Linked DNA regions of Chroogloeocystis siderophila 5.2 s.c.1. The main gene of each other region encodes a partner of the protein of the gene in region 2 in a complex. Links are inferred from orthologs where the notes say so. Each region holds a gene or a part of one and is shown on either strand. Other genes may lie near its edges.

Evidence for each region.
Region 1: the proteins of dnaG (region 2) and dnaB are in contact, whole or in part, in a crystal structure (PDB 2R6A), measured with the Geobacillus stearothermophilus proteins. The link is inferred for Chroogloeocystis siderophila 5.2 s.c.1 from one-to-one orthologs. Residues at the interface, in WP_049624496.1 of Geobacillus stearothermophilus: Lys456, Leu457, Leu458, Pro459, Ala460, Asn463, Ala464, Leu467, Leu535, Leu536, Ile537, Ala538, Gln544, Glu545, Asp548, Tyr549, His552; in WP_033016901.1 of Geobacillus stearothermophilus: Ser13, Glu15, Ala16, Gln18, Glu91, Leu92, Asp94, Ala95, Val96, Pro97, Thr98, Ala99, Ala100, Asn101, Tyr104, Tyr105, Ile108.

What each region holds. Positions count from the first base shown.
Region 1 is NZ_MRCC01000008.1:74,894-78,198, forward strand. Bases 225-3,196 are described here. They hold dnaB (replicative DNA helicase), read right to left. Parts: upstream 2,403-3,196; coding sequence 1,047-2,402; downstream 225-1,046. Other genes in these bases: NIES1031_RS11145 (di-heme oxidoreductase family protein), read left to right, coding at 225-1,028; rplI (50S ribosomal protein L9), read right to left, coding at 2,750-3,196. In the rest of the region: more of NIES1031_RS11145, read left to right, coding at 1-224; more of rplI, read right to left, coding at 3,197-3,208. UniProt on the Escherichia coli protein: The main replicative DNA helicase, it participates in initiation and elongation during chromosome replication. Travels ahead of the DNA replisome, separating dsDNA into templates for DNA synthesis.
Region 2 is NZ_MRCC01000009.1:192,988-196,260, reverse strand. Bases 22-2,961 are described here. They hold dnaG (DNA primase), read right to left. Parts: upstream 2,488-2,961; coding sequence 556-2,487; downstream 22-555. Other genes in these bases: NIES1031_RS12950 (hypothetical protein), read right to left, coding at 2,561-2,953; NIES1031_RS12960 (calcium-binding protein), read right to left, coding at 22-392. Outside these bases: more of NIES1031_RS12960, read right to left, coding at 1-21; NIES1031_RS12945 (glutamate-cysteine ligase family protein), read right to left, coding at 3,030-3,273. UniProt on the Escherichia coli protein: RNA polymerase that catalyzes the synthesis of short RNA molecules used as primers for DNA polymerase during DNA replication.

The DNA.
Region 1 (3,305 bases), on a different replicon or contig from region 2:
CACCAGGATACCCCACGACTAGCGAACAACAAGAGGTTATCTTTGAATCGCATCCTGAAGCATCAGTTACTTTAGGAAATGCACCACCTGTTCCAGGAATTGGTACGCAAATTCAGGATCAAGCTGTTTATGGTTATCAACCCGAAGCCGAAGTAGAAGTTTCGTGGCAAAAGTCTTTTGGTAACTATGCAGACGGGACAACCTACGAACTGCGATCACCTGTTGCTCGAATCACACTTCCTAACGGGAAACCCTTACCACCACAAGTTTTAACCTCACTGCGGATTCCGACACCAATATTTGGTCGCGGTTTACTCGAAGCGATCGCGGACAAAACCATCTTAGCTTTAGCTGATCCAGAAGATAGCAATAAAGATGGCATTTCTGGTCGTCCGAACATGGTATGGGATATAACTACCCAAAAAGTAGTGTTAGGTCGTTTTGGGCATAAAGCTAATATTCCCAATCTTCTGCAACAGACCGCCTCTGCTTATGTCAATGATATGGGTGTGACTAATCCTTTATTTCCTGAAAAAGATGGCTCTAGTGATATTGACGATCGCACTCTCAATACAGCAACCTTTTATACACAAACACTAGCTGTTCCTGCTCGTACAATGGTAGACGATCCGATAGTCAAGCAGGGTGAAAAATTATTTAATCAAGCCAATTGTGCTGCGTGTCATGTGGCAGAATTACGTACTACAAACTATAAAATTCCTGCTTTAGCACATCAAACAATCTATCCTTATAGCGATTTGTTGTTACACGATATGGGGTCAGAATTAGCTGATCGTAGACCAGATTTTGCTGCAACAGGAACAGAATGGCGCACGCCACCCTTGTGGGGTTTAGGCTTGACTCAAACTGTATTACCTTATTCTGGCTATTTACATGATGGTCGGGCGCGGACATTAGCAGAAGCTATTTTATGGCATGGAGGAGAAGCTGCACAATCAAAAGAGATGTTTAAAAAGATGTCTCAAAGCGATCGCGATGCTTTAATTCGATTCTTAAATTCTCTGTAACTCACAAAAACTTCAATATTAGTAACTTGGAGGCTTGGCTAAATTCTTAAACTTCGTGAATTGCGGGTCAAATAATAATTTGACAGTACCTGTAGGCCCATTACGGTGTTTTGCTGCAATCACTTCAGCAATGCCGCGATCAGGAGTATCGCTATTGTAGTAATCATCGCGATAAATCATTAAAACGAGATCCGCGTCTTGTTCTAACGAGCCAGATTCGCGTAAGTCGGAGAGTAAGGGTCGCTTATTTGTACGTGCTTCTACTTGACGACTTAATTGCGATAGCGCAATTACGGGAACTTTGAGTTCTCTTGCCATACCTTTAAGCGATCGCGTAATCCGCGATAACTCTTGAACGCGGTTGTCGCTACTACTACCTTCCATCAGTTGTAAGTAGTCGATTAAAATCAAGGCTAATTCGGTTCCTTTTTCAGCTTGCAACCGTCGGGCTTGCGATCGCATTTCCATCACCGTCATATTTGCGGTGTCGTCGATATAAATCGGTAATTCAGATAAATTGCCAAACGCACGACTTAATTGTTCCCACTCGTTTTGGCTAATACGTCCCGCGCGCATCCGATGACTTTCGATTCCGGCTTCGCTGGCTAAGAGTCGTTGCACTAATTGCTCTTTAGACATCTCCAGGCTAAAAACCGCGACAGATTGTTCGTAGCGAGCCGCTATATTTTTAGCAATATTCAGTGCTAGCGCCGTTTTCCCCATTGCTGGGCGTCCTGCAAGGATAACTAAATCAGAACGTTGGAAACCACCGGTAAGCGCGTCAAGGTCGTAAAAATCGCACAATAGTCCTGGTAGAGTTTGTCCTTGGTCGCGACTTTCGAGTTCCTGAAAAGTATCAATCAGCGTATCTGAAATCGAGACAAGACCTTTTTGCGGACGTTCTTGCGTAATGCTGAAAACTTTTTGCTCTGCACGGTCTAAAACTGTTGCTAACTCAACATCAGTTTGATAGCCTAGCTGGACAATTTCATTACCCGATTCAATCAACTTGCGCCGCAGAAATTTGTCCATGACTAGCATTGCTAGGACATCAATATTAACGGCTGATACGGTGCGGTCTACAAGTTGGGTAAGTTTGCTTCTCCCGCCGATCCGAGATAGTAAATCGTGGTCTGCTAACCATGCGGATAGACTGAGAAGATCCGTCGGTTTTCCCTGCTGGTGGAGTCTGAGGGCGGCTTCGTAAATTTCCCTGTGGGCGCTGATGTAAAAAGCTTCTTTGACAAGGCGATCGCTTACACGGCTAATTGCTTCAGGGTCGAGTAAAATCCCTCCTAAAATGGCTTCTTCGGCATCAATATTCTGTGGAGGTAAGCTGCCGATATTATCTTGAAAACTCAGTTGTTGAGTCATAGAGCAGAGGTCAGAGGTCAGAGGTTAGGGTTAGGGCAATGAAGAATTAAATCCTGTATCTATTATCGCTTTTTCCGCTTGCCCTGATTGTCCTGCTTAGGAAGACACACTACACCCTTATGATATGAATAGCCTTGGTGACTGAAGTCGCGGCTTGATAGACTAAGTCTACCTCCGTGGGCTAATACCATTTCAAGTTATGGTGCTCCAATCAGGTAGCAAGCGAGCAGAGATGCTTCAAGTGCAGGGGAGAAAATGCCTGTATTTCTCATTTAATAACGCGCTTCGCAGACCTTCGGTTCAAACATTACCCCCCGATCTCTGACCTTTGATCCCTAACCTCTTCTTCATTCTGGTACAACCTGAATTAGGATTTCTGCTGTTACCTCTGGATGAAGTTTAATTTCAGCGGTGTAAGTACCTGTTTTACTGATATCTGGTAAAGTTATCCCGCGCCGATCTACTTCTTGACCGATTGCTGCTTGAACTAAGGCCGCGACTTCAGGAGCGGTTACAGTACCAAAAATAGCGTCTTTTTCACCAACTTGCTTCGCGATTGTGAATTGCCCTACTTTATCTAATGCTGCTTTTTGAGTTAGGGCTTGTTGACGTAATTCTTCTTGACGCTGACGTTCTTTTTCGCGTCGGCGCTCAACTTGCTTGAGAATCCCTGGAGTTGCTTGCATTGCGAGATTTTGGGGAAGCAAATAGTTGCGAGCGTAACCTGGTGCAACTTCTACTAAATCTCCAGATTTTCCTAGCTTGCTAACATCCTGATTGAGAACTAATTGCACGCGTTTTGCCATGGTCTTTCCTGTAGTGGTTGAATTATGTTGGTATCGTTGCGAATGTTTATTTAAAAAATTGATCAGAATCTATAATCGTAACGAAATATAGCAAGCA
Region 2 (3,273 bases):
GTATCATTTCCACCATTTTGGTACTCGATAGCGGTATCGTAAAAACTATCGACAATGTATGTATCATTACCTGTGCCGCCATACATCGCATCAGCACCGGAACCACCGTCGAGTAAGTCGTTACCAGCTTCGCCATAAAGGGTATCATTGTCAGCTTCACCGTATAGCTTGTCGTTGCCATCATAGCCGTATAGTACGTCATTGCCATACCAACCATAGAGCGTATCGTTCCCTTTCCAACCATCTAGAGTATCGTTACCATTCCAGCCATCGATCACATCTTTGCCGTCTTTACCGTTTACATAGTCATTACCATCATTAGCAAATATGCTGTCGCTGTAGTTTGTACCATTAATGCTGTCATCGAAAATGGTGCCATTGATGTTCGCCATTGTTTTTACTCCTAATTCATAAATGCTGTAGTTTATGAGCGATACGTTTTGGTTATCTCGTATGCTCTGTAGGTATATAGGAGTAGCTTTCTAGTTTTATGCAGTGGTGTCGTAGAGATTAGAAGATAAGGCATTGCCTTGCCCGTACATTAATCTGGTGCTGTTAAATGAGATCGGTGAGGGAAAATTGGCGTTGTCGATCTAATTGTTGTAAGCGGCGCTGTTCGGTGTAGAGGAGTTCATAGTATGATCGCGATCGCTCTGGATCTTCTTTTGGATCGATTGCTTCCCAAAGTTCGAGGTATAAGCGATAGCGTTTTTCACACATGACGCGTTCCATGCACGCGATCGCTGCTTGTACTCCTTGAGTCGCACGCAGCAGATCGTGTTCAGTTTTCTCATCTAAGTAAAATAAGTGTGATATTGAAGTCATCTCTCGTTCAAATTGTAAGCAGCGGGTTTGGAGGCGCGAGAATAAGGGATCTGATGCGTCAGATGATACTGGGTTATTTTCTAATGCAGTTTCTGCTAAGATTTGTTGCCACAAAAATCGATGATGCGAGAGGCTAAATTGTAGATCTCGCGCTTGTAAAGCTTCAGTAATTGCTTGACGATGTTCGGGACAATGTAGGTAAATGCGTAGTAGTAAAGCTTCGGCTTGTTCGAGGAGACTGCGATCGCTTGTCAGGGGAAAAGCTGATGATTGCTGCTGCTTTTTAAATGGTTGGGGTTTGCGGTTGCTTTGAACAGGTGTGACTTGCTGCGATAGAGTTTCAGCTTGTAGGGATATCAGGCGCGAATCACCTAAACTCAATAACTCGGCGCAGCGAAAAATATAATGATTGCGCGTATCGCTGTTATCAATTAATTTAAGCAACTTCACCATTTTTTGGGCGACTTGCTGAAATTGATCCGCTTGCTTCAAGTCGCGGTTTGCTACGATTTGTTGTATTTGCCAGTCTAACCACAATGGAGCTTTTTGTAATATCTCGCGATAGTGTTCAGGCGTGTAGGTATGTAGATATTCATCAGCATCTTTACCTTCAGGTAAATTGAGAATCCGCAAACTGACTTCACCACGATACGCAAGAGTTGCAATTTCGCTGATCGCGCGTTCTGCGGCTTGCGTTCCCGCAGCATCAGCATCAAAGTTCAGCACAAGTTGTTTTGATTCGGTGTAGCGTAATAATTGGCGTACTTGGTCTAAACTCAACGCTGTACCCAACGAAGCTACTGCGTTCGTAATTCCGGCGGCGTGGAGGGCGATCGCATCAAAATAGCCTTCGACGACGACTGCTTGATCTGCGTGCGAAATTGCCGATTTGGCTTGATCGAGGGCAAACAGCGTTTTTCCTTTGTTGAATAATTGAGTTTCTGGCGAGTTAAGATACTTGGGTTGCTCATCGCCTAAAGTTCTGCCACCAAAACCAATGACCCGTCCTTGGATATCATGAATCGGAATCATCAAGCGATCGCGAAAATAATCGTAATAACTGTTTTTTGATTGTCGTTGGCGAATTAATCCTGCTTGTTCTAGAAGTTGCACAGGGTAGTGCTTTTGTTCTACCAAGTAGCGATAAAGCGTTTCCCAGCTTGTCGGTGCGTAACCTAACCCAAACTGCTGAATGGTTTCTAGGCTGAGTTTGCGAGTCGATTGCAGATACTCTAGCGCGGCTTCTCCTTGTGGTTGACGTAAGGCATGTTGATAGAATTGAGCAGCGATCGCTAGAATCTCGTAAAGCTGTTCGCGTAACGATAATTGACGCTGTAGTTCTTGGCGTTGTTCGGGTGCGAGGCTTTGTACGGGTACTTGGTAGCGCCGCGCTAAATCTAAAACAACTTCACTAAACGAACTTTTCCCGACTTCCATCAAAAACTTAATGGCGTTTCCTCCAGCGTTACAGCCAAAGCAGTAATACATCTGCTTCGTTGGGCTAACACTGAAACTCGGAGTTTTTTCGTCGTGGAAAGGACACAAACCTACATAATCTTTACCACGCTTGCGCAGAACAACGTGTTCTGATACCACATCGACGATATCAACTCGTTGCTTAACTTCTTCAATTGTGTCTGGATGCAGGCGCGGAATTTGCATTGATCTAATTAGTGCAGTGTTTGAGCGAGACTGGTAATTGGTAAAAATCTTGATTAAGAATGACCTATTACCATTATCGAATTAAATAGCTCAACCAAGTTGATGGATCTTTTTGCGGAATCAACAGCCGCCATGTCTTACCTTCTTGCTGACGTTGCAAGTAAACATCAAAAGCATTTTGCTTTTGCGTCAATGTGTGTGGTAGTTTAAGCGTAAGGTCGTACGTACCGCGAACGTGATAGGATGGTAAACTTTGAATTTCTGTAGGTTCGCGTTGCTCAATCTTAATGTGTTCGACTTTTAAGCCTTGGAAATCGACGCCGAGTTGTTTACTGAGTTGCTGTTGTGTTTGTTCTAGTTGCAGTGCGATCGCGCTTTGGACAAGTTTTTTGCTTGGTTGCATTCCACTACTACAGGCTGTCAGCAAAACGAATAAAATCGCGATCGCCATCAATCGAAGCACCATATCCATTCCTCTAGCACGGGTTACGTATTGCCCCTGTAACTACCCCATCAGAGATTGTATCGACTTTGTGCTAGCTTTACTCCGCAAGCATCTCCAAATGCGATTGTTCTAGAAAGGCAACTTGCTGTTCTAATTTGTCGCAACACTGACGTACCAAGCGTAACCCGTCTTCTTGCGAGATTTCTTCTGTGGTGGGGAAAAAGTCTTGCAAAATTTCGGCTTCGGTAGTTTGATATTCTCCTAGCGCAGATCTTAATGTTTTGAGATAGTGCGATCCTTCCCCACCTTCTTGGAGTGCAAAATCAAGAATTGAATCTAAA